DNA from 2 places in the Clostridium fermenticellae genome. Region 1 is predicted to be linked to the other one. Evidence: a T-box and tRNA genes for the amino acid it is inferred to sense, from the RefSeq annotation. Region 1 holds a T-box; the other holds one or more tRNA genes.
What was found. The T-box of region 1 lies ahead of ileS (isoleucine--tRNA ligase). A T-box ahead of a tRNA ligase gene usually reads a tRNA of that ligase, here a tRNA-Ile.
Positions count from the first base shown of each region.

Region 2: it encodes a tRNA-Ile, which carries the amino acid that the T-box ahead of ileS (isoleucine--tRNA ligase) is inferred to sense. The anticodon was not compared.

Region 1 covers NZ_CP032416.1:118,488-134,761, forward strand. Annotated here, with positions in the region: gene D4Z93_RS00590 (anaerobic ribonucleoside triphosphate reductase) at 1-512, shown strand, start outside; gene nrdG (anaerobic ribonucleoside-triphosphate reductase activating protein) at 509-1,036, shown strand; gene D4Z93_RS00600 (ArsR/SmtB family transcription factor) at 1,099-1,491, shown strand; gene D4Z93_RS00605 (MBL fold metallo-hydrolase) at 1,587-2,219, opposite strand; T-box leader at 2,656-2,878, shown strand; gene ileS (isoleucine--tRNA ligase) at 2,973-6,083, shown strand; gene D4Z93_RS00615 (LacI family DNA-binding transcriptional regulator) at 6,231-7,232, shown strand; gene D4Z93_RS00620 (DedA family protein) at 7,309-7,905, shown strand; gene D4Z93_RS00625 (AAA domain-containing protein) at 8,107-12,186, shown strand; gene D4Z93_RS00635 (sigma 54-interacting transcriptional regulator) at 12,300-13,886, shown strand; gene D4Z93_RS13395 (helix-turn-helix domain-containing protein) at 13,905-14,078, shown strand; gene prdC (proline reductase-associated electron transfer protein PrdC) at 14,513-15,814, shown strand; gene prdA (D-proline reductase (dithiol) proprotein PrdA) at 15,836-16,274, shown strand, end outside.
Region 2 covers NZ_CP032416.1:214,221-230,494, reverse strand. Annotated here, with positions in the region: gene fusA (elongation factor G) at 1-699, opposite strand, end outside; tRNA gene D4Z93_RS01125 (tRNA-Asn) at 927-1,001, opposite strand; rRNA gene rrf (5S ribosomal RNA) at 1,019-1,135, opposite strand; rRNA gene D4Z93_RS01115 (23S ribosomal RNA) at 1,234-4,134, opposite strand; tRNA gene D4Z93_RS01110 (tRNA-Ile) at 4,383-4,459, opposite strand; tRNA gene D4Z93_RS01105 (tRNA-Ala) at 4,463-4,538, opposite strand; rRNA gene D4Z93_RS01100 (16S ribosomal RNA) at 4,626-6,138, opposite strand; tRNA gene D4Z93_RS01095 (tRNA-Ala) at 6,410-6,485, opposite strand; tRNA gene D4Z93_RS01090 (tRNA-Ile) at 6,491-6,567, opposite strand; rRNA gene rrf (5S ribosomal RNA) at 6,574-6,690, opposite strand; gene fsa (fructose-6-phosphate aldolase) at 7,116-7,763, shown strand; tRNA gene D4Z93_RS01075 (tRNA-Asn) at 7,885-7,959, opposite strand; rRNA gene rrf (5S ribosomal RNA) at 7,976-8,092, opposite strand; rRNA gene D4Z93_RS01065 (23S ribosomal RNA) at 8,254-11,154, opposite strand; rRNA gene D4Z93_RS01060 (16S ribosomal RNA) at 11,604-13,116, opposite strand; gene murD (UDP-N-acetylmuramoyl-L-alanine--D-glutamate ligase) at 13,638-15,017, opposite strand; gene D4Z93_RS01050 (glycine--tRNA ligase) at 15,462-16,274, opposite strand, start outside.

The DNA.
Region 1 (16,274 bases):
ACTTGAATTGGAGCTGTTATGCAACTCCGGCAGAAGGTCTTAGTGGAAAGTTTATAGTTCAGGATAAAAAAATATTTGGAGAACTCAAAGGGATAACTGATAAAGATTATTATACTAATTCATATCACATACCGGTAAGTTTTCCTATATCTATAAAGGATAAGATAGATATAGAGGCTCCTTATCATAAATTATGTAATGGTGGACATATAAGTTATGTGGAGTTAGATGATTATCCTTCTCAGGAAACAGTAATGGATATATTGAAGTATGCTTATACTACCAATATAAATTATTTGGGGATTAATTTTCATATAAGATATTGCAAGAATTGTGGGACATATCTTCATGGAGAAACTGAATGCCCTAAATGTGGGAGCAGTGATATACAGGGAATTTCAAGAGTTACAGGATATCTTTCATTGGATGAGAGGTTTGGATCAGGAAAGTCAGCAGAAAGATCAGATAGATTGTCACATTCTAGTCAGAAAAAGGTGTATGAAAGAATATGAAAACTCAAATGAAACAAACTAAAACTATAAGATTGGCAGGAATATCTTATGAAAGTCTTGTAAACGGACCTGGAATGAGGAGAGTATTTTTTTCTCAGGGGTGTAAACATAATTGTAAAGGTTGCTTTAATCCATCAACACATTCATTTGATGACGGAGAGTTAAAAGATATGGATGAACTTGTTAATGATATAAAGCAGAATCCAATACTTCACGGAGTGACATTTTCTGGAGGAGATCCGCTTGAACAGGCAGAAGAGTTTGCCTATATGGGTGAAAAAATAAAAGAATTAGGTCTTGATATATGGTGCTATACTGGATACAAATTTGAATATATTTTTGAAAATAGATTTGAAATAAAAGGTTGGAATAGACTCCTAAATTGTATAGATGTACTTGTTGATGGAAGATTTGAAGAAAAAAAATATAATCCTAAACTTAAATTCAGAGGATCCTCAAATCAAAGAATTATAGATGTGAAAAAAACTCTTAAATCTAAAAGTATTCAAATATTAAATTATTGAAAAAAGTTTAATTCACATATATAATTACATATGAATGTATTTTCATGTGTAGGAGTGATAAGATGAAAGAAGATATGAATAACATAGAAGTTTGTGATTGCAGTGGATGTGATGATTGTGACTGTAATGAAATTCATGAAGATTGTATAAAATGTGTTAGAGACAACATGCTTGAAGAAGAAACATTTTTAAAATTATCAGATTTATTTAAGGTACTCGGGGATAATACTAGAATAAAAATAATATATGCACTTTTTAAAAAGGAATTATGTGTTTGTGATATTGCACAAGTCCTAAGTATGAGTCAATCATCAATATCTCATCAGCTTAGAATCTTAAAATCTGCACATTTGGTAAAATTTAGGAGAGAAGGAAAAGTAGTTTATTATTCTTTGGATGATGAACATATATTCCAATTATTTAATGCAGGACTTGAACACATTCAACACAATTAGTCAAATCGTGGTAAGTGAATTTATATAAATACTGGTGAACTAAAGATATATAAATATCTTTGATTCAGCAGTATTTTATTTTGTTTCTAATATATTTATTTATAGTTTAAAATTTTAACTATATTTATTCCGCTAAGAGGCCCATTTAATACAAGAGTATTACTATTAACTCTTTCACCATTTTTCATATATAGTAGGAAATTTTCAAGGCCGTCTAATTTAAATGAAAGTAAGGGAGTTTTATAGTGCATGGGTATTAATATGTGACTCTTAACTAATTTTGCTAATTCCGAAGCTTCATGTCCATCTATTGTATAATTTCCTCCGATAGGTATAAGCAGTACATCAATGTTTCCTAATTTATTTATTTCATCGCTTGAAAGAATATAACCAAGGTCACCGAGATGGCATATTCTATATCCATCCATTTCAAAAATAAAGATTGTATTTTCCCCTCTTTTTGCACCCTTTACCTTATCATGATATGATTGAAGACCAGTTATTTTTATATTACATAAGTTGAAGCTGCCTGGTTTGTCAATTATATTATCATATTTCAAATTATCGACATAATCATGATCAAAGTGATGATGGCTTATTGATACTATGTCGACTTTTTCATTGCAGCACTCGTAACCAACTGTTTCATCAAATGGATCAGTAAGTATTTTTCTACCATTGGAGTCTTCTAATAAAAACGAAGAGTGTCCAAGCCATTTAATTATCATAAAATCACTCCTAACTTTTTAGGTAAAATCTATATAGGGTTTGTAACTGAAAGCTTAACTTATGCTCCGGCCGGGACTTTCAAAATATGTCACGTAAAAAATTTCTAGTAAGTCTAAGCTTGCATTCATAAAAATCTAAGCAGATTATATAAACTCGCTTTACTTAAACATATATAATCTACTAAGATTTTTAAGAACGCTTCGCTAAGACTTACTACAAAATTTTTTAATGTGCCTTAATTTTAGAAATCCCGGTCTACGCATAAGTTAAACTTAGAATTATAAATCCTATAATTGTATTTTAAATTTATATTATAATTATAAACATTGAATGAGAAAATATATACAATTATCGGTATTAAAAGCTTTAATTTTTAATTATTAAAAAAAATTGACAAGAAAAAAAGCTTATAATATAATGAAGAAAAGTTATAATTATAATATGTTGAACAGGAAAAGTATTTAAGGTAAATTACTTATAGAGAGTGGAGATGGTGAAAAACCACAGGATAGCCTTAAAGAAAATCACCTGGGAGTTGGGAAACTGAATATGCATTTATATTTAGTAAGTTTCTTCGTAATCCTGCGTTTAAGGATAGAGTATACTTGTACTTGAATTTTACCCATAGGTGGTATAGCGAATAAACTTCGTCCTATTTTGGATGGAGTCTTTTTTATTTAAAGTATTATAAATAACAAAAGAGGTTAAAATAGTAAAATATTACATATATGATTAGAAAGGGGCAGGTTTACATGTACAAAAAAGTTGATAATAACACAAGTTTTGTTGATATGGAAAAAAACGTATTGAAATTTTGGAATGATAAACAAATTGTAAAAAAGAGTTTCAATTTAAATAAAGGTGGAAAGTATTTTACTTTTTATGACGGCCCACCGACAGCAAATGGAAAACCACATGTAGGTCATATTTTAACAAGAGTTATAAAAGACTTAATACCAAGATATAAAGTTATGAAAGGATACCAAGTTTTGAGAAAGGCTGGATGGGATACTCATGGGCTTCCAGTAGAACTTGAAGTTGAGAAAGCTCTTGGTATATCTGGAAAGCCTCAAATCGAGAAGTACGGTGTGGAAAAATTTATTAAAAAATGCAAAGAAAGTGTTTTTACTTATGTAAGTGAATGGAAGGAAATGTCTGAAAGGACAGGATTCTGGGTTGATATGGAAAATCCATATGTAACATACCATAATGATTATATAGAGTCAGTGTGGTGGGCCTTAAAACAAATTTGGGATAAAGGGCTTTTATATAAAGGAGATAAGATAGTGCCATATTGTCCTAGATGTGGAACAGCATTGTCATCACACGAAGTGTCTCAAGGATATAAAGAAGTAAAAGAAGTCTCTGTATATGTAAAATTCAAGTTAAAGGATCAAGATAAATATATGCTTGCATGGACAACTACACCCTGGACTTTACCAAGCAATGTAGCTTTGGCAGTTAACAAAGCATATGATTATGTTGAAGTAGTTAATAATGGGGAACATTTAATATTGGCTGAAGCATTACTTAGTAAACTTGAGGGAGAATATGAAGTAGTTAGAAAATTTAAGGGAGAAGAATTAGTTGGCCTAGAGTATGAACAAATGTTCAATTTTGCGCAGCCAGAAAAAGATAAAAAGGCGTTTTGTGTTGTTCATGCAGATTACGTAACTCTGACAGATGGTACCGGTATAGTCCATACTGCACCTGCTTTTGGTGAGGATGACAGTAATACAGGGAAAAAATACAATCTTGCGTTTATAAATCTAGTAGATACACAGGGACGTTTTGTTGATGCTGTTACAGACTGGAAAGGCATGTTTGTAAAAGATGCGGATCCTAAGATTGTTAAATATTTAGAGGAAAAAGGTATACTATATAAAGCAGAAAAATTTAAACATTCATATCCATTTTGCTGGAGATGTGATACTCCATTATTGTATTATCCAAGAGATACCTGGTTTATAAGAATGTCTGCTTTAAGGGATAAATTAGTTAAGAATACTAATAACACTAATTGGTATCCAGATAATATAAGAACGGGAAGATTCGGAAACTTTGTTGAAAATGTAATAGACTGGGGTTTAAGTAGAGAAAGATACTGGGGTACACCACTTCCTATATGGCAATGTGAATGTGGCCATAAGGAGTGCATTGGAAGCATAAAGGAATTAAAAGAAAAAGGTATAAATGTTCCAGAAAATATAGAACTCCATAAGCCATATATAGATTCAGTTAAATTAAGATGTCCGCATTGTGGAAAAGAAATGACAAGAACAAGTGAAGTCATAGACTGCTGGTTTGATTCAGGTTCAATGCCTTTTGCTCAGCATCACTATCCATTTGAGAATAAAGAAGTATTTGAAAAGAATTTTCCTGCACAATTTATATCAGAAGCAGTTGATCAGACTAGAGGATGGTTTTATACATTAATGGCTGTATCAACAGTATTGTTTGATAAAAGTCCATTTGAAAATTGTGTGGTATTAGGCCATGTACTTGATAAATATGGACTTAAGATGTCAAAACATAAGGGGAATGTACTAGATCCTATGATAGTTCTTGAAAATGAAGGAGCTGACGCATCAAGGTGGTATTTTTATACAGCAAGTGCACCATGGCTTCCATCTAGATTTTATGAAGAAGCAGTACAAGAGAGTCAAAGAAAATTTTTGGGCACTCTTTGGAATGTATATTCATTTTATGTACTTTATGCTGAAATAGATAAATTTAATCCACTTGATTATGATAACTTCGTAAGCCAAAATGTAATGGATAAATGGATAATTTCAAGATTAAATTCATTAATAAAAGAAACAGAAGACCATTTGGATAATTATAGAATAACTCAGGCAGCTATTAATATAGGCGATTTTGTAGATGAGCTTTCCAACTGGTATGTAAGAAGAAATAGATCGAGATATTGGAGTGAAAGCTTAACAGATGATAAAATAGGAGCTTATGTAACTTTATACAAGGTACTTGTTACACTAGCTAAGATTTCAGCTCCATTTGTACCATTTATGACTGAAGAATTGTATCAAAGTCTTGTAGTAGCACTTGATAAAGATGCACCTGAAAGTGTTCATCTTTGCAAATGGCCAGAATATGATGAAAGAGTTGTAGATAAGCAATTAGAAACCGATATGGAAGAAGCATATAGAATAGTTAAGCTTGGAAGAAGTGCGAGAAATTCTGCCAACATCAAAAATAGACAGCCGCTTTCTGAAATGCTTGTAAGTGTAAAGAACCTTCCAGAATATTATGGTGACATAATAAAAGATGAGTTAAATATAAAGAAAGTAGTGTTTAATGCTGACTTATCAAAATACGTCAATTTTGATATAAAACCTAATTTACCTGTACTCGGAAAGAAATATGGTAAATTAATACCAGCTATAAGAAAACAAATATCATCAATGAACCAAATGGAATTAGCTCAGAAGATAAGAAATAGCGAGATGGTATTAATATATGTTAATGATATTGAGATAGAACTTAATGAAAATAATTTACTTGTGACTATGCAGGGATTAGAAGGTTTTGCATTTGCTGGTGAGGATAATGTTGGAGTAGTTCTAGATACAAATATAACACAAGATTTAAGAGAAGAAGGCGACTTAAGAGAGATCTTAAGTAAAATTCAGAATATGAGAAAGGAAAGTGGATTTGAAGTCGCTGACAAGATAAAACTTTATATTAATGGTAATAATGGATTAGAAGCTGTAGTTAAGAAATTTGAAGATAGGCTCAAAAAGGAAACCTTAGCAGTTGAGGTAATATATAACGAGAATAAGGATTACAGTAAATGTAAAATAAATGGTGAAGAACTTGGGATGCTTGTAGAAGTAGTTAAATAATATATTTAAATATTAAAGATGCGTGTAAAACTTAATTGCATTTACATGCATCTTTTAAGTTTATATAAATAATTTGGTAATAAACTTGTAATAAACAGCTTTTATAAGTATAATAATTTAAAAGAACACAGGTAGGAGTTGATAAAATTGCCAGCATCAATAAAAGACGTTGCTAAAGAAGCAGGAGTTTCTATTGCTACAGTATCAAGAGTTTTGAATGATGTAGACGTTGTAAATGAAGAAACTAAAAAGAAAGTATTAGAGGCTATAGATAAATTAGGATACAGACCTAATATAGTTGCAAGAAGTTTAAAAACACAAAAAACTAAAACAGTTGGAATAATAATACCAGATATATCAAGTCCTTTCTATCCCGAGATAGTAAGGGGAGCTGAAGATGTATCAAATATATATGATTATAACATGATGCTTTGTAATACAGATTTGGATTTCGAGAAAGAAATGGAATATTTAAGAGTTCTTAAGGAAAAAATGGTTGATGGAGTTCTTTATATGAGCAGTTCTCTTAAAAGCAATATATTAGAACTTATAAATAAACTTCAGATTCCTATGGTTATGGTTGAAACTACAAGTGAAGAGGGAAATATTCCAAGCGTAACTATAAATAATAAGCAGGCAGCAGAGGATGCCGTAGAGTATCTCATAAAAAAAGGAAGCAATAATATAGCTTACATAGGAACGGATAAGGATGAGATAAATGCCAGGGCATTAAGATATAAGGGATATCGATCCGCACTTAAAAATAATAATTTAACATTTAATGAAGATATAACTTGCTTTGGTGGTTTAAAAGCTAAAGATGGATACGAAGGTATGAAGAATATACTGGAGAAAACACAAAACATAGATGGAGTTTTTTGTACTGGCGATGAAATTGCTATGGGAGCAATAAACTTTTTAAGAGAAAAAAATATAAAGGTTCCAGAGGATATAAATGTTATAGGTTTTGATAATATTTACTCGGCTGCAACATTTTATCCTAAACTTACAACTGTTGCTCAACCTATGTATGATATGGGATCAGTTGGTATGAGAATGCTCATAAAGATTATAAATAAACAAGATCTTGAAAATCAAAATTATGTTCTGAAGCATGAAATAATAGAAAGAGATTCTTGTCGAAAATAATCTGAGATATTTAATATCATAGATTGTATGGAATGTTTATGGTAAATTTATAAGATGGGGTACGGTAAGGCAAAATATGGTAGAGAGTTTAATAAACTTAGTAATTTTTATATTAGATAAACTCGGATATGCAGGTGTATTCTTAGGTATGGCCCTGGAGAGTGCTTGTATTCCTATTCCAAGTGAAGCAATACTGCCATTTGGAGGATATTTAAGCTATACTGGTAGACTAAATTTAATTTCTACTATAATTATAGGAACGCTTGGTGGTACATTTGGTTCAATTGCTGCCTATTATCTTGGCAGATTAGGTGGGAGACCTTTAGTTGAGAAGTATGCAGATAAGTTAAGGTTGTCAAAATCAAAGATAGAAAAAAGTGATCAGTATTTTAATAAATATGGAGATAAGATAGTCTTTTATTCAAGACTTTTACCCATAATAAGGACTTTTATATCATTACCTGCGGGTATAAGTAAGATGGAATTTAAAAAGTTTACTGTATATACTTTTTTAGGTTCCCTACTTTGGAGTATTGTACTCGGATATGCGGGTTATAAGATGGGTGAAAATTGGATGAAAATTCATTCGCTATTTCATATAGCAGATATACTTGTAGTATTATTTATAATTGGATTTGTTATATATAAAATCGTAAAGAGATATAAGAAATAAAACATATGAGAGGTTTATCATTAGTCGATGATAAACTTTTTTGTATGTTTTTAGTTATGAATTATATAAAATAAGCTCTAAAAAGGGTGTCATTTAAATGTGAAATATGTTTAACGATTTTTTTGAACATCACACATATTAATGGTATAATTTAACATAAAAGGTAATATATTTATAAGTTATATATGTGGGGTGGAAAAAATGGATTACAAGGGTAGAATTAAAGACATATTTTCTTATCTTTTAAGTATAAAAAATTTGAATGAAAAAATTATAAGAAACGCGTATGAGTATGAAAAGATGTATTTTGAATATGACATATTGTCAATGGATGGGTGTACCGTAAACAGAAATCCAGATGTAGAATGGTGGCTTGAAGTAAATAAAAAATCTAAACAATTATATGATCAATTTTTTAAAACATATCTGGAAATGGAGAAAAATGGACAAGATATAGAGATTATATGGGGACATGGGCTTATTGTTTGGAAAATTAATGATCAAAAAATAATACACCCGGTAATAACTACTAGACAAAAATTAGAATTTAATGCTAAGGACAAGAGATTCAGATTGACTCCAAGTTCAAAGACGTCATTGGAAACAGGTATATTTGAAGGATTGGATCTAGTGAATTTACACAGTGTAATTCAGATGGAAAGTGAAATCAATAGTACAAATTTAGACCCTAGGAATATGAGTGATATTAAGGATATACTTCACGAGCTTGTATTTTATTTGAATTCTAATGGAAAAGTTGATTTAGGCAAATCATCAATTGAAAAGATAAGAATATCAAACTGTCCTGTAATATATGATATTCCTGTGATCATAATAAGAAAAAATACTATGAGGCTTTGGCAGAGGGAAATAATAAATGTAATAAATGAAATAGATAATGGGTACCCAATACCAGAGACTGTTAAGGCACTTGTATATGATAAGAAATTAGATCAGAGTAAAAAGGATCTTGATGATTGGAAAGATGTATCAAAGGATTTATTATTCCCGTTGTCATCAAATTATGAACAAAATCAGATAGTAAAAAGACTATGTGAAAATTATGGAGTTGTTGTTCAAGGACCACCAGGGACTGGAAAAAGCCATACTATAGTAAATTTGATATGCCATTTACTTGCTCATGGCAAGAGAATACTTGTAACTAGTCAAACGGATAGAGCACTTAAGGTACTTGTAAACAAAATACCTGATGATATAAAACCCTTATGCATAAATGTTTTGGGAAACGATTCAAATTCAATGAAGGAATTAAATGATTCAGTTAGGAATATAACGGATAATCTTTCTATTGAACCAGATAAATTACGCAATGATATTAAGGATTTGAAGGAGGAACTGGGTAAATGTACCGAAAAGCAGAGTGCACTTTATGAAAGACTTAAAGAGTTAGAAAGGGCTGAAAATAAAAATATACAGATTGAAAATCAGAACTATAGAATAATGGATGTATCAAAATGGGTTAGAAATAATAAAGATAAACTTGGAGTTATAGAGGATGATATAAAGTATAGTAAACTGCTTCCTATTTCAGAAAAAAGATTTAATGAATTGGTGTTATTAATGAATGATATAAGTAGGAATGACAAGGAAGAATATGACGGTATCAAAATTATGCTAGATAAGTTACCGGATATAAATACTATATGTGATAAGATGAAAAAACTAGATGAATTAAATGATAATCTAAAGGAATATAGAAGAGCATTAAGGGATTGGAGAATTCCAGATAAATATAAAATTGATTATAGTTCGATTATGGATATTCTACGTGAATCTGAAGATAAAATGAGTAAGATGGAAAATGGGGATATGAAGCATATAATGAAACTTCATTATGAAAGTAAGATATCACATGATAAGTTTCTGGATCTCGTATTTAAATTTAATAATTATATGGCTACACTGGGAAAATTAAAACATAAACTTAGTAATAATAGGGTTGAGATACCCAATGATATTGATGTTAAAAAAATTGGAGATGATTCTAATAATGTGTATGATTACTTAAATTCTAGGGGGAAGCCGGGAAGAATATTTAAAATGATGCATCCCGATTTAAATTATATATTTGAAGACTGTAAAGTCAATTTTAAAAAAATTGAGAATATAGAGCAGCTTTCAATACTCAGAATATTTATAAAAGAACAGCATGTAATGAAGGAAATAGAAATTTTATGGAATGATTTCGCAAAAGACTATAATCTGGAGGTTATAGATTGCAGCAAGGATAAAATGAGTATAGTAAAACTTGAACAAAAAATTAAGGAATTTAATGATATTGTTGATTGGGATATGAGATATAAGAATAGGATAATAGCTTTATTTGGAAGAATATCTATACCTCAAAATTTGGATTGGCACAAAAAGCAAACTTACTCTTATTTGATAGAGAGTATGGAGTGTATAAAAAAAATAGAGGATTATAATGAACTTAAGTCATATATGGAAATTCTTAAGAAGATAATAATATCTACAAAAAAAATGGACAATCTTTATAAGGCAATTGATAATTATGATATAGATGAAGTGAAAAGGTTATTTAGAAGGATAGAATATCTAAAAAGTATAAAAGGAAAGGTCGGGATATTAGAAGAGATTTTTAAGGATTTAAAAAAAGAATGTCCAATTACTTTAAGTAAATTATTAAAGAACTGGAAGATTAAAGCTCGAAACTTCGATGAATTGAATGAGGAATGGAAATGGGCAAAGTGTAATTGTTTAATTAAAAATATATATAAAATAAATCCTGAATTTATTGAGAGTGAAATAGAAGAACAGAAACAAAAAGAAAAATTGATTGTAAATGAACTAGTTGCTAAAAAAACATGGTATAATCAAATTCTTAAAACTACTGAGAGTGAGAAGAGAAGTTTATTTGCATGGATGCAGGCTGTTAAAAGAATAGGAAAAGGTACCGGTAAAATGGTCTCTCAATATAGAAATATAGCTCAAAATGAGATGGAAAAATGTAAAGATATAATTCCGGTTTGGATAATGCCGTTAAATAGGGTAATAGAAAATATAAGATTATCAAGAAGATTATTTGATGTGATTATATTTGATGAGAGCAGCCAAAGTGATATATTTTCTATATGTGGACTTATGCGTGCTAAGAAAGCTATAATTGTTGGAGATGATAAACAAATAAGTCCTGAGACAGTTGGAATAGATCAAACAGTTATACAAGGGCTGATTAGTAAATATCTTAAGGATATCCCTCAGAGTGAATGGTTTGATTTACAAACAAGTCTTTATGATACAGCGCTTAGGGTATTTCCAAATAGGCTTATTTTGAAAGAGCATTTTAGATCAGTTCCTGAAATAATAGGATTTAGTAATCAATTGTGTTATTCAAGAGAGATAAAACCTCTAAGATATCCAAATCAGTATGAAGCATTTGAACAGCCTATAGTTACAGTTAAGGTGAATGGATATAGAGATGAAAATAAACCTATAAATATTAAAGAAGCGGAGGCGATTTCAAATAAAATAGCAGAATGTTGTAATGATTCAAAATATAATGGCATGACAATGGGAGTTATATCGCTTCTTGGAGATGTGCAAAGTGATGTTATAGAAAATTTGGTAAAGCAGAAAATTGGAGAAGAGGAGATGATAAATAGGAGGTTAATATGTGGAGATGCATATTCATTTCAAGGAGATGAAAGAGATGTAATGTTCTTATCGATGGTAATATCAGATAATGTTAAATTTGCTCCATTAACAAGGGAATCTGATATGAGGAGGTTTAATGTTGCATCTAGCAGAGCTAGAGATCAAATGTGGTTGTTTTATTCTGTAGATCTTAATAATTTAAATAAATCATGTGTTAGATATAATTTTTTAAATTATTGTTTAAATTACAAAAAAATAAATAAAACTTCCCAAAAGGTAGAATACATTTTTCAGTCAAAGTTTCAAAAAGATGTCTATAATATGTTGATTGATGAAGGGTATTTTATAACACCTCAGGTTCAAGTAGGGGAATATAAAATAGATCTTGTAGTAGAAGATGAAAAAAGTAGAATGGCAATAATCTGTGATGGAGATGCTGCAGGTGATGGGCTAGATTGGAGGTCAAGTATAGAAAGACAACTTAATTTGGAAAGACTTGGATGGAAATTCTGCAGAATAAGAGGAACAGAATTTTATTATAATCCACAGAAAGCCATAGATAAAATATGTAAGAAATTAAAGTTTGCACAAATACGAAAATCGCCAAATAGTAAAATTATTTCTAAGGATCTTAAAGTAGTGTAAAATATATTACAATAACATCTATTTTTAATCTATAATAAGAATAGATGTTATTTTATTTTTATAGGCTAAACTTAATTTTATCTCTTATAGTATAAGAAGGATAGGTGATTTTAATGGGTATTTCTGAATTGGTATATAAAGTAAAAGATATAATGATTAAAGACTTTTTAATGGCAAATCCTGATGATAGCATTGAAATTGTTATAAATAAGATGCTAGGTGCTTTAAGGAGAGAGGTATTAATTGTAGATACGAATAATAAATTAAGAGGAATATTCACATTAAATGATGCTTCTAAAGTAAAGAAAATAGATAAATCATTGGACATACCTGTTAAAAAGGTTGCTTGTAAAAATGTTATAATTATAAGTCCTGATGATTCGACAAGGTATGCCCGTGATTTAATGATAAAAAACAAGATAAGTATACTTCCAGTTGTTGAGGACGATCATATTGTTGGTATAATTACTAATAATAAATTAAAAGATGCAGTTTATTTGAAAATGAATGAGTTGTTTGATCTTCAAGATAATATATTTGATAATCTGCATGAAGCAGTGTGTATATGTGATAAAAACGGTGTAGTAAATTATTGGAATAAAAGTTCTGAAAAGTTATATGGGATAGGAACTGATCAAATTGTGAATAATGATATAAGTAAATTTTTTCCGAATGCATTGATTTTAGAGGTTATAAACACGAGAAAACGAATAGATAATGTTTATCATGAACCTGTAAAAGGCAAAGGTGTAATATTGAGTGCCGTACCAATATATAATTCTGATGAAGAGCTTATAGCTGTTGTTTCTACTGATAGAGATATAACTGATGTTATAGATTTGACTAGAGAATTAGAGAATGAAAAAACAAAGGTTGAATTTTTAGAAAGTGCTTATAAGAATGAGATTTCTCTCAATTATAACTTTTCATCTATAATTGGTAAAGATAAGAAAATAATTGATGCAATTGCTATAGCACAAAAAGTAGCTCCAACATCTACTAGTGTTCTTATAACAGGTAAAAGTGGAACAGGGAAAGAAGTGTTTTCAAAAGCAATACATGCAGCAAGTGGGAGAAAGGGGAATTTTGTTCCTATAAATTGTAGTGCTATACCAGAAAGTTTATTTGAGAGTGAGTTGTTTGGATATGTGGGAGGAGCATTTACAGGAGCGGTTAAGAAAGGTAAGATAGGTAAATTTGAGTTAGCGGATAATGGAACCTTATTTTTGGATGAAATTGGTGACATGCCATTGGAAATGCAGGTAAAATTATTAAGAGTACTACAAGATGGTGTTGTAAGTAGATTAGGCAGTGAAAAGACTATAAATACAAATACTAGAATTATTGCTGCTACAAATCAGGATTTGAAAAAATTAATAAATGAAGGTAAATTTAGAGAGGATTTATTTTATAGGCTGGCAGTGGTTCAAATACAACTTCCTGAACTCAAGGACAGGAAAGAAGATATAAAAGATCTAACTAATTTATTTTTACAACAGATTTCAAAGCAGGAAGGAATATCTATAAATAAAGTTAACGATGAAGTATATAATATATTGACTAATTATAAATGGGAGGGAAATACAAGAGAATTAAGAAATGTGATTCAGAGAATGGTTGTTCTATCCGATAGTGGACAGATAAATGTAAATTCTATACCAAAGTATATTTTGGATAATGCATATGAGGTACGAGGATGAGATAAAGATGGTTTCGACCTGGAAAAGACGGTTGAAAAAGTTGAGAAAAAAACTATATTGGAGGTTATGCGCATGGTAAATGGAAACAAACGAAAAGCTGCGGATATGTTGAATATAAAGAGAAGTACTTTATATTATAAATTGGATAAGTACAATATAAATTCTAATAATTTGTATTATACAAATAAATAATTTTTTAACAACTTTTTACTTAAAAGTTATTTATATATTAAAAATCTCAGACTGCTGATAAATAATATTATCAATAGCATGAGATTTTTTGCTTTGTAAGATTTTGAATTTTATATGTGTCAGATTTTTGACCTTATAAATATCTTTTAACACATTGAAATAGAACGATATGTCAAAAAAAACTACACATACGTCAGAAAAATGTACATTAAAAACGAATATAGAATAATTTTATCAGATTATACTACATAAAGGAAAGCAGCTATTTGTATAATTTATAAGGATTTGTGTGATAATAAATTAGTATATAATCCTATTGGCATAAATATTGCTTGATAAATAGCAGAGGCTTATAAGATAGAGTTTAGAAGCTTGTTTATTAACAAACATATGAAAGGAGGTAGCTGCATTTTTAGTTTCATGCAGCGTATATTATGGGAAAAATATTTAATTTTCCTTTAAAAATGCATGTAGGAGCTCCTGATGTACCGATAGTTAAAGAAGGCCAAGAGGTTAAGAGAGGCGAATGTATTGCTGAACCTAAAGGACTTGGAGCAAAGATACACAGCAGTGTTTCAGGGAAAATTTCAAGAGTAACCGATAGTGAAATATTGGTTGAAGCATCAGATAATCAACCAAAAGATTATGTGAAGATTAAAGAATGTAGTAGTGTAATTGATTCAGTGTATGAGGCGGGAGTTGTAGGGGCTGGTGGTGCCGGATTTCCAACCCATATTAAGTTAAAAGCAGATATTCCTGATGGTTATATTATTGCTAATTGTGTAGAATGTGAACCTGTTTTAAACCATAATATAACAATGCTGGAGGAGAATCCAGAACTAGTTATAAAAGGCATAGAATATGCTATGGAGGCAACTGGTGCTAAAAAAGCCTATATAGGCATAAAAGGTATACATGAAAAAGCTATATCTTCTATAAAGAAAGAATTAATGGACAGAAAAGATATCTTGATAAAAGAGTTAGAAGATATTTATCCAAAAGGAGAAGAACGAGCACTTATACATGGAATATTTGGAGAATGGCTCAAGCCAACTCAGCTTCCACTTGATGCAAAGTGTGTTGTTTTGAATGCAGAAACTCTTAAAAATATTACAAGAGCTGTTGAAGATAGAAAACCTGTAATTGACAAAGATATAACAGTTGCAGGAAAACTCAAGAGCGGTACAGATTCCAATATATTTTTTGATGTACCTATAGGTACAAAAATAGAAAATCTTATTAATGAATGTGGCGGTATAGATGGCGAATATGGTGAACTTTTGATTGGCGGACCTTACACAGGAAAGGCACAAGAGATAGAATCTGCTACAGTTACAAAAATATCAGGTGGAGCAATTGTTACAATACCGTTCCCAGAGTATGATGGCCCAATTGGACTTCTTGTATGTGCCTGTGGTGCAAATGAAGAAAGATTAAGGGATGTAGCAGGTAAGATGCATTCAAAAGTTGTTGGAGTTCAAAAGTGTAAAAATGTAGAAGTTATAAAAGGCTCCAATAAATGCAAGACTCCAGGAGACTGCCCGGGACAGATAGCAGCAGTCATGAATTTAAAGAAGTCTGGTGCAAAAAGACTTTTAATTTCAAATTGCAGTGATTGTTCTAATACAGTTATGTGCTGTGCCCCAAAATTAGGGCTTCCAGTATATCATCATACAGATCATGTATTTAGAACAGTTGATCATACATTAACTAGAAGATTACCAATGGATGATTAAGAAAAAAAGGAGGTTTTAAGAATGTCAATGAGTGCTGAGCATGCAGAACAGTTAAAAAATGAAGTAGCTGTTGTATGCTGTAGAACAGAAGAGGGAACAATACTCTCAGCAGAAAATTTGGAAGATCCAGATATATTTCCTGATATGGTAGATTCCGGATTGCTGACAATACCTGAAGATTGCTTAAAGGTTGGTGAAGTTATAGGCGCAAAATTAACAAAAACTATAGATTCATTAACACCATTAACTCCAGCTATTGTGGAAGGAACTAAATCTATTGAAGCAGATTCTACTCCAAAAGAGGAAACACTTCATGAGGGAGATCAAAAAGCTGTCTTAAAGTATAATAAAAAGGCAGGAGAGACTATTTCAGCTAGTGATTTGGAAAATCCAATGAATTTCGAAAAACTTGAAGATTCTCTTCTTATAAAATTAGGAGATGAGGTTTTATCAAGAGAGG
Region 2 (16,274 bases), 96 kb from region 1:
TAAGCTCCCATCTTCAAAATATTTATCTAAAAGCTTTTCGTCCGTTTCCGCAACAGCTTCAATAAGCATATTTTTACAATCTTTAATCTTAGGTACAAGTTCTTTAGGTATCTTAACCTCCTTCATAAAATTACTGTCTTTATCAAATACTCGTGCTCTTCCTGATATTATATTTACAACACCTATAAAACTTTCCTCACTTCCTATAGGATACTGTACAGGAATAACTGACATTCCAAATTTACTTTTTAACTGTGAAAATACTTTATCAAAATTGGAATTTTCTCTATCAAGTTTGTTTATATAAAATGCTCGAGGAAGTTTATATTCATTTACATAATCCCATGACTTTTCAGTTCCAACCTGTACTCCAGAAACACCTGATGCAACAATTAGTGCTACATCAACAGCTTTTAATCCTTCATATACCTCGCCCACGAAGTCAAAATATCCTGGCATATCAACCAAATTAATTTTTATATCATTCCATTCACATGGTATTATTGATGTAGCCAAAGAAATCCTTCTCTTTTTCTCTTCAGTATCGTAATCACTAATAGTATTGCCATCTTCTGTTCTACCAAATCTATCGGTTCCTCCTGTATAATAAAGTATAGCTTCTGTTAAAGTAGTTTTACCTGAACCACTATGACCTATTACACCTACATTTCTTAAATTTCCAGTTGCATAATTTTTCATGAGTAATTCCTCCTCTTACTTTCACTTAGATATATAATTCTATTTTAATATTGAAAATCCTGTTAAGTTAATTAAATTTTCTAAATTATTAGATTAAATTATTATTAATTTTTTTATATTATAAAAATAAAAAGTTATAGAATAAGATATTATTTCTTAATTCTATAACTATGTAAAATTATTCTAGTTATTCTATAAAGATAAAAAATTTTCACAAAAAATAAAAATGGCTCCGCGAAAAGGATTCGAACCTTCAACCCTTCGGTTAACAGCCGAATGCTCCACCGTTGAGCTATCGCGGAACAATATAAGTTTTTATACCTGGCGGTGACCTACTCTCCCGCAGGGCTGCCCCTGAAGTACCATCGGCACAATAAAGCTTAACCTACCTGTTCGGTATGGGAAGGAGTGTTACCTTTATGTAATAACCACCAGATTGCTGATTGCGGAGGTTTATAAATAAACCCCGGCTAATTGAGATTGTTCTCTCAAAACTGCACAGTAAAGATAGAAGAAATTGATTAAGAAAAGTAACTGGTCAAGCCCTCGACCTATTAGTATCAGTCAGCTGAACATATCGCTATGCTTACACCTCTGACCTATCAACCTTGTGTTCTTCAAGGGGTCTTACTAGCTTACGCTATGGGAAATCTAATCTTGAGGTGGGCTTCACGCTTAGATGCTTTCAGCGTTTATCCCGTCCCGACATAGCTACCCAGCCGTGCTCCTGGCGGAACAACTGGTACACCAGAGGTCAGTCCATCCCGGTCCTCTCGTACTAAGGACAGCTCCTCTCAAATTTCCTGCGCCCGCAGCGGATAGGGACCGAACTGTCTCACGACGTTCTGAACCCAGCTCGCGTGCCGCTTTAATGGGCGAACGGCCCAACCCTTGGGACCTACTTCAGCCCCAGGATGCGACGAGCCGACATCGAGGTGCCAAACCTCCCCGTCGATGTGGACTCTTGGGGGAGATCAGCCTGTTATCCCCGAGGTAGCTTTTATCCGTTGAGCGATGGCCCTCCCACGAGGTACCACCGGATCACTAAGCCCGACTTTCGTCCCTGCTCCACCTGTATGTGTCGCAGTCAGGCTCCCTTCTGCCTTTGCACTCTGCGAACGATTTCTAACCGTTCTGAGGGAACCTTTGGGCGCCTCCGTTACATTTTAGGAGGCGACCGCCCCAGTCAAACTGCCCGCCTAACAATGTCCCGTGACCAGATAAATGGCCTCCGGTTAGAATTCCAGTACTGTCAGGGTGGTATCCCAAGGGTGACTCCACCAGGGCTGACGCCCGGGTATCTAAGTCTCCCACCTATCCTGTACAGACAATACCGGAACTCAATGTTAAGCTGCAGTAAAGCTCTACGGGGTCTTTCCGTCCAACTGCGGGTAGCAAGCATCTTCACTTGCACTACAATTTCGCCGGATTTGCTGTTGAGACAGTGCTCAAATCATTACGCCATTCGTGCGGGTCGGAACTTACCCGACAAGGAATTTCGCTACCTTAGGACCGTTATAGTTACGGCCGCCGTTTACTGGGGCTTAAGTTCATACCTTCGCCATACGGCTTAGTATTCCCCTTAACCTTCCAGCACCGGGCAGGCGTCAGCCCCTATACATCAGCTTACGCTTTAGCAGAGACCTGTGTTTTTGCTAAACAGTTGCTTGAGCCTATTCTCTGCGGCCATCAATAAAGATGGCACCCCTTATCCCTAAGTTACGGGGTCAATTTGCCTAGTTCCTTAACAGCAATTCTTCCGATGGTCTTAGGATTTTCTCCTCACCTACCTGTGTCGGTTTGCGGTACGGGCACCGGTTTACTCCATAGAGACTTTTCTTGGCAGCGTGGAACCGGATACTTCTCTCTTAAAAAGAGATCCCTGTAACACCTTAACTAATCCCGGTGGATTTACCTTCCGGGCACGTCTGAGTGCTTAGACACACATCCAATAGTGTGCACATCCTATCCTCCTGCGTCATCCCATCTGTCAAACGTAAACTGGCGGTATTGGAATATCAACCAATTGTCCATCACCTACGCCTTTCGGCCTCGGCTTAGGTCCCGACTAACCCTGGGAGGACGAGCCTTCCCCAGGAAACCTCAGGTTTTCGACCAATAAGATTCTCACTTATTTCTCGCTACTTATGCCAGCATACTCACTCCTGTACGGTCCACCGCTCCTTACGGTACGGCTTCAATCCATACAGGAAGCTCCTCTACCACTCTTACGAGTCCATAGCTTCGGTGGTAAGTTTTAGCCCCGGACATTTTCGGCGCAGGATCTCTCGACTAGTGAGCTATTACGCACTCTTTAAATGAGTGGCTGCTTCTAAGCCAACATCCTAGTTGTCTTAGAAATCCCACATCCTTTACCACTTAACTTACACTTTGGGACCTTAGCTGATGATCTGGGCTGTTTCCCTTTTGACCACGGATCTTATCATTCGCAGTCTGACTGCCGGGATACAAGTAAATGGCATTCGGAGTTTGATAAGGTTCAGTAACTTTTTAAAGCCCCTAGCCTATTCAGTGCTCTACCTCCATTACTCAGTCCCGACGCTAGCCCTAAAGCTATTTCGAGGAGAACCAGCTATCTCCGGGTTCGATTGGAATTTCTCCGCTATCCACAGCTCATCCCATGGTTTTTCAACACCAACGCGGTTCGGACCTCCACGGAATTTTACTTCCGCTTCATCCTGTCCATGGATAGGTCACCCGGTTTCGGGTCTACAGCATGCAACTGGTCGCCCTATTCAGACTCGGTTTCCCTCCGGCTCCGTACCATAAGTACTTAACCTTGCTACATACCGTAACTCGCTGGCTCGTTCTACAAAAAGCACGTCGTCGCACTTAAATGTGCTTCGACCGGTTGTGGACACACGGTTTCAGGTTCTATTTCACTCCCCTTCCGGGGTTCTTTTCACCTTTCCCTCACGGTACTGCTTCACTATCGGTCACCAGGTAGTATTTAGCCTTGGGAGGTGGTCCTCCCAGCTTCCCACAAGGTTTCACGTGTCTCGTGGTACTCTGGAATAGATCTAACTAAAATTCTTTTTTACTTACAGGGCTTTTACCTTCTGTGGCGGAGCCTTCCAGCTCTCTTCAATTAAAGAATAAAAGTAATTGTGATCTACCCGCAACCCCAGGAACAAGTTCCTGGTTTGGGCTCATTCTCTTTCGCTCGCCGCTACTAAAGAAATCGATATTTCTTTCTCTTCCTCCGGGTACTTAGATGTTTCAGTTCCCCGGGTGTGTCTCTATAAACCTATGAATTCAGTTTACAGTACATGACGTTAGTCATGCGGGTTGCCCCATTCGGAAATCTACGGATCACAGGCTATTTGCGCCTACCCGGAGCTTATCGCAGCTTATCGCGTCCTTCTTCGACTCCTGGTGCCATGGCATTCACCATGCGCCCTTTGTAGCTTGACCTTTTAAGTAAAAATTGCTATAAACTCCGTATCTTTCTGTCAAATGTTTCGCCCGGATACTCACTTACATAAGTAAGCTCCACCCTTTGCACGACATTTTCCTCAAGCTACCCGTTTCTATCAATTTTTACCGGTTAATTAATAATAATATATGTTAATATATATCAAATAATTAAGAATCTTTAATCAATTTTACAAAGTAATAACTTTACTTTAACTTTCTTCTCTGTGCAGTTTTCAAAGAACAAATGGTGGGCTTAAATGGACTCGAACCATCGACCTCACGCTTATCAGGCGTGCGCTCTAACCAGCTGAGCTATAAGCCCACATGGTGGAGATAAAGAGACTCGAACTCTTGACCCTCTGCGTGCAAGGCAGATGCTCTCCCAACTGAGCTATACCCCCATATATTAGAATTGTGAACAATATAAATCAAACAGATAAATATAAACCGATCTTTAAGATAGAGTTACCTATCTTACGACTCCTTAGAAAGGAGGTGATCCAGCCGCAGGTTCTCCTACGGCTACCTTGTTACGACTTCACCCCAATTATTAACCCCACCTTCGGCCGCTGGTTCCTTACGGTTACCCCACGGACTTCGGGTGTTGCCAACTCTCATGGTGTGACGGGCGGTGTGTACAAGGCCCGGGAACGCATTCACCGCGACATTCTGATTCGCGATTACTAGCAACTCCAGCTTCATGCAGGCGGGTTTCAGCCTGCAATCCGAACTGAGGTGAATTTTAAAGTTTGGCTCACCCTTGCGGGTTTGCATCTCTCTGTATTCACCATTGTAGCACGTGTGTAGCCCTAGACATAAGGGGCATGATGATTTGACGTCATCCCCACCTTCCTCCCGGTTGACCCGGGCAGTCTCACTAGAGTGCTCAACTTAATGGTAGCAACTAATGATAGGGGTTGCGCTCGTTGCAGGACTTAACCTAACATCTCACGACACGAGCTGACGACAACCATGCACCACCTGTCTCCCTGCCCCGGAGGGCTTCCCTAATTACAGGTAATTCAGGGGATGTCAAGTCTAGGTAAGGTTCTTCGCGTTGCTTCGAATTAAACCACATGCTCCGCTGCTTGTGCGGGCCCCCGTCAATTCCTTTGAGTTTTAATCTTGCGATCGTACTTCCCAGGCGGAGTACTTATTGCGTTTACTGCGGCACAGAAGGGGTCGATACCTCCTACACCTAGTACTCATCGTTTACGGCGTGGACTACCAGGGTATCTAATCCTGTTTGCTACCCACGCTTTCGTGCCTCAGCGTCAGTTACAGTCCAGAAAGCCGCCTTCGCCACTGGTGTTCTTCCTAATCTCTACGCATTTCACCGCTACACTAGGAATTCCGCTTTCCTCTCCTGCACTCCAGATATCCAGTTTGAAATGCAGTCCCCGGGTTAAGCCCGGGGTTTTCACATCCCACTTAAATATCCGCCTACGCACCCTTTACGCCCAGTAAATCCGGACAACGCTCGCCACCTACGTATTACCGCGGCTGCTGGCACGTAGTTAGCCGTGGCTTCCTCCTTTGGTACCGTCATTATCGTCCCAAAAGACAGGGCTTTACAATCCGAAAACCTTCATCACCCACGCGGCGTTGCTGCATCAGGCTTCCGCCCATTGTGCAATATTCCCCACTGCTGCCTCCCGTAGGAGTCTGGACCGTCTCTCAGTTCCAATGTGGCCGATCACCCTCTCAGGTCGGCTACGCATCGTCGCCTTGGTGAGCCATTACCTCACCAACTAACTAATGCGGCGCGGGCCCATCTCAAAGTGGATTACTCCTTTGGTTGCTTTACTATGCAGTAAAACAACATTATGCGGTATTAATCTCCCTTTCGGGAGGCTATCCCCCTCTTTGAGGCAGGTTGCCCACGTGTTACTCACCCGTCCGCCGCTAGATCCATCCCCGAAGGGATTTCTCTCGCTCGACTTGCATGTGTTAAGCACGCCGCCAGCGTTCGTCCTGAGCCAGGATCAAACTCTCAATTTAATTTCTTATATAAAACTCTTATTCAGAGTTTTGAGTTCAACTTAAGCTCATTTACTTTACTTTTAAGCTGCCAAAACAGCTTTCAAAAGAATTGCTGGTTTATTTTTTACTCTTCTCTGTTTGATTTTCAAGGTTCACTAACATTTACAACGATTAATATAATACCATACTAAGTTTATACTGTCAAGAAAACATTTTAGACAAAATAGAACTTCACATATTATTTTTTAGTATAAAAAAGATGAGGAAAGTAAATTTTCCTCATCTTTTATGGTGGAGATAAAGAGACTCGAACTCTTGACCCTCTGCGTGCAAGGCAGATGCTCTCCCAACTGAGCTATACCCCCATATTTGGTGGACCTTCAGGGATTCGAACCCCGGACCGACCGGTTATGAGCCGGTTGCTCTAACCAACTGAGCTAAAGATCCATACTAATCCGGCAACGACTTGCTCTTCCACAAAGTCTCCTCTGAAGTACCATAAGCACAATAAAGCTTAACCTACCTGTTCGATATGGGAAGGAGTGTTACCTTTATGTAATAATCACCAGATATATGTCACAATGTAGTCTATCTATAAAACCCGATTGGCTACAATTAAGAATTATACTAGCGTAATATTACTTTGTCAATAGTTTTTTATATTTTTAGTCATATTTAGTTTCTAAGTATATCATACCAAATTAATGAGCTTCATTATATTTTCAACAGCCTTTTCTATATTGTTCTGCCCATCTTTTAATACATCAGATAAAGTTGTTATTCCTCTTACTATACTAAAGTTGAATTAATTCCTTCATTAGAATAGTAAAATTAAAATACAAATTTACGAGATATCATAAGAGAAACTATTAAATAATACTTTAAAACAGATTTCAGCTATAATTTACCCTTATATTATAGTTGAAATTTACTTATTATCTCTGTTATTTTGATTATAGACAAAACTTTAATCAGAATAACAAGGAGGCAATTTTATGAAACTATTCATAGATACGGCAAATGTAGAAGAAATAAAAGAAGCTAATGACATGGGGATTATTTGTGGTGTTACTACGAATCCTTCATTAATAGCAAAAGAAGGACGCGATTTTAATGAGGTAATAAAAGAAATCACTTCTATTGTTGATGGTCCTATAAGTGGAGAAGTTATAGCTTCAGATGCAGATGGAATGATAAAGGAAGGCAGAAAAATAGCAAAGATTCATAAAAATATGGTCGTAAAGATACCTATGACTGAGGAAGGGTTAAAAGCTGTAAAAGTTTTATCAAAAGAAGGTATACAGACAAATGTAACACTTATCTTTTCAGCTGGTCAAGCACTATTGGCTGCTAGAGCGGGGGCTTCTTATGTTAGCCCATTTCTTGGAAGACTTGATGATATATCTGATAATTCCATGGATCTAATATCTTCGATATGTACTATATTTAAAGTTCATGAAATAAAAACTCAAATAATAGCAGCAAGTATACGTAATCCTATGCATGTCGTTAATGCTGCCATTTATGGTGCACATATTGCTACTGTACCTTATAAAATCATAAAACAATTAATCAAACATCCTTTAACTGATCAAGGAATAGAGAAATTTATGAAAGACTGGAAGGAAGCTTTTAATAAATAATTTCCGTACAAAAGTCTCTCAATTTTGAATTAACATAAAACATACTAAAAATTCCCAAATAGCAACTATTTGGGAATTTTCTTATTCTATAAAGATAAAAAATTTTCACAAAAAATAAAAATGGCTCCGCGAAAAGGATTCGAACCTTCAACCCTTCGGTTAACAGCCGAATGCTCCACCGTTGAGCTATCGCGGAACAATATAAGTTTTATACCTGGCGGTGACCTACTCTCCCGCAGGGCTGCCCCTGAAGTACCATCGGCACAATAAAGCTTAACCTACCTGTTCGGTATGGGAAGGAGTGTTACCTTTATGTAATAACCACCAGATTACTGATTGCTTCTAAATCTTTGATTTAGATAAATATGCATTGACTAAAACTCTAATAAAATTTATACTAACCGGAGGTTTATAAATAAATCCCGGCTAATTGAGATTGTTCTCTCAAAACTGCACAGTAAAGATAGAAGAAATTGATTAAGAAAAGTAATTGGTCAAGCCCTCGACCTATTAGTATCAGTCAGCTGAACATATCGCTATGCTTACACCTCTGACCTATCAACCTTGTGTTCTTCAAGGGGTCTTACTAGCTTACGCTATGGGAAATCTAATCTTGAGGTGGGCTTCACGCTTAGATGCTTTCAGCGTTTATCCCGTCCCGACATAGCTACCCAGCCGTGCTCCTGGCGGAACAACTGGTACACCAGAGGTCAGTCCATCCCGGTCCTCTCGTACTAAGGACAGCTCCTCTCAAATTTCCTGCGCCCGCAGCGGATAGGGACCGAACTGTCTCACGACGTTCTGAACCCAGCTCGCGTGCCGCTTTAATGGGCGAACGGCCCAACCCTTGGGACCTACTTCAGCCCCAGGATGCGACGAGCCGACATCGAGGTGCCAAACCTCCCCGTCGATGTGGACTCTTGGGGGAGATCAGCCTGTTATCCCCGAGGTAGCTTTTATCCGTTGAGCGATGGCCCTCCCACGAGGTACCACCGGATCACTAAGCCCGACTTTCGTCCCTGCTCCACCTGTATGTGTCGCAGTCAGGCTCCCTTCTGCCTTTGCACTCTGCGAACGATTTCTAACCGTTCTGAGGGAACCTTTGGGCGCCTCCGTTACATTTTAGGAGGCGACCGCCCCAGTCAAACTGCCCGCCTAACAATGTCCCGTGACCAGATAAATGGCCTCCGGTTAGAATTCCAGTACTGTCAGGGTGGTATCCCAAGGGTGACTCCACCAGGGCTGACGCCCGGGTATCTAAGTCTCCCACCTATCCTGTACAGACAATACCGAAACTCAATGCTAAGCTGCAGTAAAGCTCTACGGGGTCTTTCCGTCCAACTGCGGGTAGCAAGCATCTTCACTTGCACTACAATTTCGCCGGATTTGCTGTTGAGACAGTGCTCAAATCATTACGCCATTCGTGCGGGTCGGAACTTACCCGACAAGGAATTTCGCTACCTTAGGACCGTTATAGTTACGGCCGCCGTTTACTGGGGCTTAAGTTCATACCTTCGCCATACGGCTTAGTATTCCCCTTAACCTTCCAGCACCGGGCAGGCGTCAGCCCCTATACATCAGCTTACGCTTTAGCAGAGACCTGTGTTTTTGCTAAACAGTTGCTTGAGCCTATTCTCTGCGGCCATCAATAAAGATGGCACCCCTTATCCCTAAGTTACGGGGTCAATTTGCCTAGTTCCTTAACAGCAATTCTTCCGATGGTCTTAGGATTTTCTCCTCACCTACCTGTGTCGGTTTGCGGTACGGGCACCGGTTTACTCCATAGAGACTTTTCTTGGCAGCGTGGAACCGGATACTTCTCTCTTAAAAAGAGATCCCTGTAACACCTTAACTAATCCCGGTGGATTTACCTTCCGGGCACGTCTAAGTGCTTAGACACACATCCAATAGTGTGCACATCCTATCCTCCTGCGTCATCCCATCTGTCAAACGCAAACTGGCGGTATTGGAATATCAACCAATTGTCCATCACCTACGCCTTTCGGCCTCGGCTTAGGTCCCGACTAACCCTGGGAGGACGAGCCTTCCCCAGGAAACCTCAGGTTTTCGACCAATAAGATTCTCACTTATTTCTCGCTACTTATGCCAGCATACTCACTCCTGTACGGTCCACCGCTCCTTACGGTACGGCTTCAATCCATACAGGAAGCTCCTCTACCACTCTTACGAGTCCATAGCTTCGGTGGTAAGTTTTAGCCCCGGACATTTTCGGCGCAGGATCTCTCGACTAGTGAGCTATTACGCACTCTTTAAATGAGTGGCTGCTTCTAAGCCAACATCCTAGTTGTCTTAGAAATCCCACATCCTTTACCACTTAACTTACACTTTGGGACCTTAGCTGATGATCTGGGCTGTTTCCCTTTTGACCACGGATCTTATCATTCGCAGTCTGACTGCCGGGATACAAGTAAATGGCATTCGGAGTTTGATAAGGTTCAGTAACTTTTTAAAGCCCCTAGCCTATTCAGTGCTCTACCTCCATTACTCAGTCCCGACGCTAGCCCTAAAGCTATTTCGAGGAGAACCAGCTATCTCCGGGTTCGATTGGAATTTCTCCGCTATCCACAGCTCATCCCATGGTTTTTCAACACCAACGCGGTTCGGACCTCCACGGAATTTTACTTCCGCTTCATCCTGTCCATGGATAGGTCACCCGGTTTCGGGTCTACAGCATGCAACTAGTCGCCCTATTCAGACTCGGTTTCCCTCCGGCTCCGTACCATAAGTACTTAACCTTGCTACATACCGTAACTCGCTGGCTCGTTCTACAAAAAGCACGTCGTCGCACTTAAATGTGCTTCGACCGGTTGTGGACACACGGTTTCAGGTTCTATTTCACTCCCCTTCCGGGGTTCTTTTCACCTTTCCCTCACGGTACTGCTTCACTATCGGTCACCAGGTAGTATTTAGCCTTGGGAGGTGGTCCTCCCAGCTTCCCACAAGGTTTCACGTGTCTCGTGGTACTCTGGAATAGATCTAACTAAAATTCTTTTTTACTTACAGGGCTTTTACCTTCTGTGGCAGAGCCTTCCAGCTCTCTTCAATTAAAGAATAAAAGTAATTGTGATCTATCCACAACCCCAGGAACAAGTTCCTGGTTTGGGCTCATTCTCTTTCGCTCGCCGCTACTAAAGAAATCGATATTTCTTTCTCTTCCTCCGGGTACTTAGATGTTTCAGTTCCCCGGGTGTGTCTCTATAAACCTATGAATTCAGTTTACAGTACATGACGTTAGTCATGTGGGTTGCCCCATTCGGAAATCTACGGATCACAGGCTATTTGCGCCTACCCGAAGCTTATCGCAGCTTATCGCGTCCTTCTTCGACTCCTGGTGCCATGGCATTCACCATGCGCCCTTTGTAGCTTGACCTTTTAAGTAAAAATTGCTATAAACTCCGTATCTTTCTGTCAAATGTTTCGCTCAGACACTCACTTACCTAAGTAAGCTCCGCTCTTCGCCCGACATTTTCCGCAAGCTACCCGTCTCTATCAATTTTTACTGGTTAATTAATAATAATATACATTAATATATATCAAATAATTAAGAATCTTTAATCAATTTTACAAAGTAATAACTTTACTTTAACTTTCTTCTCTGTGCAGTTTTCAAAGAACAATATGAGAATGATGACAGATAACATCTGCTATCTGTTAAAAACCTTATAGATTTAAGCCTACGGCCCGGTGTAATTTTAACGCCAAACTACATTTAGCTAAATTACCCGTTAAAAACCGTTCAGGTTTTTAACCCCTCAAAATCAAACAGAGTAAGTATAAACCGGTCTTTAAGATAGAGTTACCTATCTTACGACTCCTTAGAAAGGAGGTGATCCAGCCGCAGGTTCTCCTACGGCTACCTTGTTACGACTTCACCCCAATTATTAACCCCACCTTCGGCCGCTGGTTCCTTACGGTTACCCCACGGACTTCGGGTGTTGCCAACTCTCATGGTGTGACGGGCGGTGTGTACAAGGCCCGGGAACGCATTCACCGCGACATTCTGATTCGCGATTACTAGCAACTCCAGCTTCATGCAGGCGGGTTTCAGCCTGCAATCCGAACTGAGGTGAATTTTAAAGTTTGGCTCACCCTTGCGGGTTTGCATCTCTCTGTATTCACCATTGTAGCACGTGTGTAGCCCTAGACATAAGGGGCATGATGATTTGACGTCATCCCCACCTTCCTCCCGGTTGACCCGGGCAGTCTCACTAGAGTGCTCAACTTAATGGTAGCAACTAATGATAGGGGTTGCGCTCGTTGCAGGACTTAACCTAACATCTCACGACACGAGCTGACGACAACCATGCACCACCTGTCTCCCTGCCCCGGAGGGCTTCCCTAATTACAGGTAATTCAGGGGATGTCAAGTCTAGGTAAGGTTCTTCGCGTTGCTTCGAATTAAACCACATGCTCCGCTGCTTGTGCGGGCCCCCGTCAATTCCTTTGAGTTTTAATCTTGCGATCGTACTTCCCAGGCGGAGTACTTATTGCGTTTACTGCGGCACAGAAGGGGTCGATACCTCCTACACCTAGTACTCATCGTTTACGGCGTGGACTACCAGGGTATCTAATCCTGTTTGCTACCCACGCTTTCGTGCCTCAGCGTCAGTTACAGTCCAGAAAGCCGCCTTCGCCACTGGTGTTCTTCCTAATCTCTACGCATTTCACCGCTACACTAGGAATTCCGCTTTCCTCTCCTGCACTCCAGATATCCAGTTTGAAATGCAGTCCCCGGGTTAAGCCCGGGGTTTTCACATCCCACTTAAATATCCGCCTACGCACCCTTTACGCCCAGTAAATCCGGACAACGCTCGCCACCTACGTATTACCGCGGCTGCTGGCACGTAGTTAGCCGTGGCTTCCTCCTTTGGTACCGTCATTATCGTCCCAAAAGACAGGGCTTTACAATCCGAAAACCTTCATCACCCACGCGGCGTTGCTGCATCAGGCTTCCGCCCATTGTGCAATATTCCCCACTGCTGCCTCCCGTAGGAGTCTGGACCGTCTCTCAGTTCCAATGTGGCCGATCACCCTCTCAGGTCGGCTACGCATCGTCGCCTTGGTGAGCCATTACCTCACCAACTAACTAATGCGGCGCGGGCCCATCTCAAAGTGGATTACTCCTTTGGTTGCTTTACTATGCAGTAAAACAACATTATGCGGTATTAATCTCCCTTTCGGGAGGCTATCCCCCTCTTTGAGGCAGGTTGCCCACGTGTTACTCACCCGTCCGCCGCTAGATCCATCCCCGAAGGGATTTCTCTCGCTCGACTTGCATGTGTTAAGCACGCCGCCAGCGTTCGTCCTGAGCCAGGATCAAACTCTCAATTTAATTTCTTATATAAAACTCTTATTCAGAGTTTTGAGTTCAACTTAAGCTCATTTACTTTACTTTCAAGCTGTTAAAACAGCTTTCAAAAGAATTGCTGGTTTATTTTTACTCTTCTCTGTTTGATTTTCAAGGTTCATCGCCGCTTCATCCAAGCGACTTATATATCTTACCATGTACTCTCTAAACTGTCAAGAAATTTTTTAAATTTTTTTAATTATTTTAACTTTCATTATATACAACTAAAAATTATTCTAAAAACTTTTCCTGACCACCACTTGAGCTTCCCTCAAGCGACATTAAATATGTTATCATCTTTTATTAACTTATGAGCATTTCAAACATATTATTAACTAAAATTATATATATTATTCTTTAATTCTCTATTAATACCTAATTTTTTTACATATTGACACTCCATGTTGAGTTTACGATATATTTATCAAAAATATAGGGCTAATTTAAAAATCAGCCCTAAAAATAATATAGAAATTTTACTTATAAATCCTTATTTTCATTATCAATTAATCCAAATGATTAACTATATCTTTAAATTTATTTCCCCTAACCTCAAAGTTTGGAAATAAATCAAAACTTGCACAAGCAGGTGATAATGTAACTATATCCCCACCTTTGGCACTTTGTCTCGCCTTTAAAACAGCATCCTCAAAATCATCAGCCATTAAAATAGGTAGTTTGATTTTTTTATCTTCAATAACTTTCTCAAAACTGGCCTTTATCTTATTCTTAGTATTTCCGACTAAAACCAAGGTCTTTATATACTCATATCCTTTTTCCGCCAAAGGTTCGAATGGTATATTCTTGTCATATCCACCTGCAATTAAAATTACCGGTCTGTCAAATGCAACTAACCCAGCTAGTGTTCTAGTAGGACTCGAAGCAATCGAATCATTATAATACTTTACTCCATCTAGTTCTCTAACAAATTCACATCTATGTTCTACTCCAGCAAATGAAGCAGCTACTTTTTTCATAGTTGCAATATCAACATCTTCATTTACAGCACAAAATGCCGCCAATAAATTTTCAACGTTGTGCATACCCTTTAATTTTATATCTTTTAGTTCACAAACTTCTTTATTATTTATATACAACTTCTCACTTTCAAAATAAGCACCATAATCAATCTTTTGCCTTATGCTGAACTTCATTAATCTTCCTTTTGCTTCATCAGTCATGGAATTTGTAATTTTATTATCCTTATTCAAAATAAGTAAATCATTCTTTTTTTGATATTTGAATATATTCTTTTTAGCATTAATATATTCATCCATATTTTTATGCATATCTAAATGATTAGGGCTCAGATTTGTTACAATTGAAACTTCCGGTGATACATTCATTGTCATTAATTGAAAACTTGACAATTCAAGTACTACTTTATCATCTCTACTTATTTGTTCTATTTTACTAAATAAAGGTGTTCCTATATTTCCCCCTACCCACGTTTTGTATCCCTGCTCTTTTAAAATATTATATATCAAAGTTGTTGTAGTTGTTTTTCCATCACTACCTGTAACTCCATATATTTTAGCAGGACAATACCTTATAAACTCCTCCATTTCGGAAGTTATATACGCACCTGATCTCTTTGCCTCTTGAAGTTCCGGCATATCTATTCTCATAGAAGGTGTTTTAAATATCACTTCAAAATCCTTTAATTTTTCCAAATATCTGTTGCCTAAAACTAGATTAACACCTTTTTTACTAAGTTCTTCCGCCGTTTTTCCTAATTGTTCTTTATTTTTTTTATCAAATGCACTGACATCTGCACCTAGATTTAATAATAAATCTATCAAGGGTTTATTACTAATTCCTATACCAACTACAGCTACCTTTTTTCCTTTTACAAACTTTTTAAAATCCATAAAGCTATCCTTCATTATATAAGCCCTCCAAGACATTAATATTCATTAAATTTACTATTTAATTATACCACTTTGTATTAATGTTTAAATATTTATAATTAGTACAACATATAAAGTGATTTTAGACACTTTTTATAATATAATATTGTCAAATCAAAATTATTAGAAAATATTTAATTTAACAAATACATATATATTGTTGAAATTTGTTGAAGTTATGTGCTATAATAAATTTGTGCCGTAAGGAAACATTAATATAATTCCCCAAGTTTTAATTAAACATATAACATATCCCCATGATTAAACCCTATTTTACCGGATTTTTAAATCCGGTAATTTTATTTTTTGAATTCTTTTTTAATTATATGGTTTACAAGTCTAAGTTAAGCTTTCATTTATGAACCCTATATAAGAACAGTCTGCCAAATATAACACTAATGTTTTGGCAGACTGTTAATACTAAAATTCCACTTTTTCTTTTAAGAAATCTTTTATCTTATCTATTTTAATTCTAAACTGTTCCATAGTATCTCTATCTCTAACTGTAACAGTATTATCATCTAACGTGTCAAAATCTACTGTTATACAATAAGGAGTTCCAGCTTCATCTTCTCTTCTATATCTTTTTCCAATACTTCCTGCCTCATCATAATCAACACTAAAATCTCGTCTAAGTTCATCATAAAGTTCTGATGCCTTATCAGATAATTTCTTAGTAAGTGGAAGTATTGCAGCCTTAAATGGAGCTATAGCTGGATGTAAATGCATAACTGTTCTCACATCTCCTCCTTCTAGTTCTTCCTCATCATATGCATCTACCAAAAACGCAAGAACAATTCTATCCGCTCCAACCGATGGTTCTATACAATATGGTATATATCTTTCATTAGTAGTTGGATCAAGATATGTCATATCTTTTCCTGAATGTTCCTGATGTTGTTTCAAATCATAATCAGTTCTATCAGCGACACCCCATAATTCTCCCCAGCCAAATGGAAACAAGTATTCAATATCCGAAGTTGCTTTACTATAATGCGATAGTTCTTCTTTTTCATGATCTCTAAATCTTATATTTTCTTTATTAATACCAAGCCCTAGTAAAAAATCCCAGGTATGCTTTTTCCAGTAATCATGCCATTCGAGATCAGTTCCCGGTTTACAGAAGAATTCTATCTCCATTTGTTCAAACTCCCTTGTTCTAAAAGTAAAATTTCCTGGAGTTATTTCATTTCTGAATGATTTTCCTATTTGAGCTATACCAAATGGTATTTT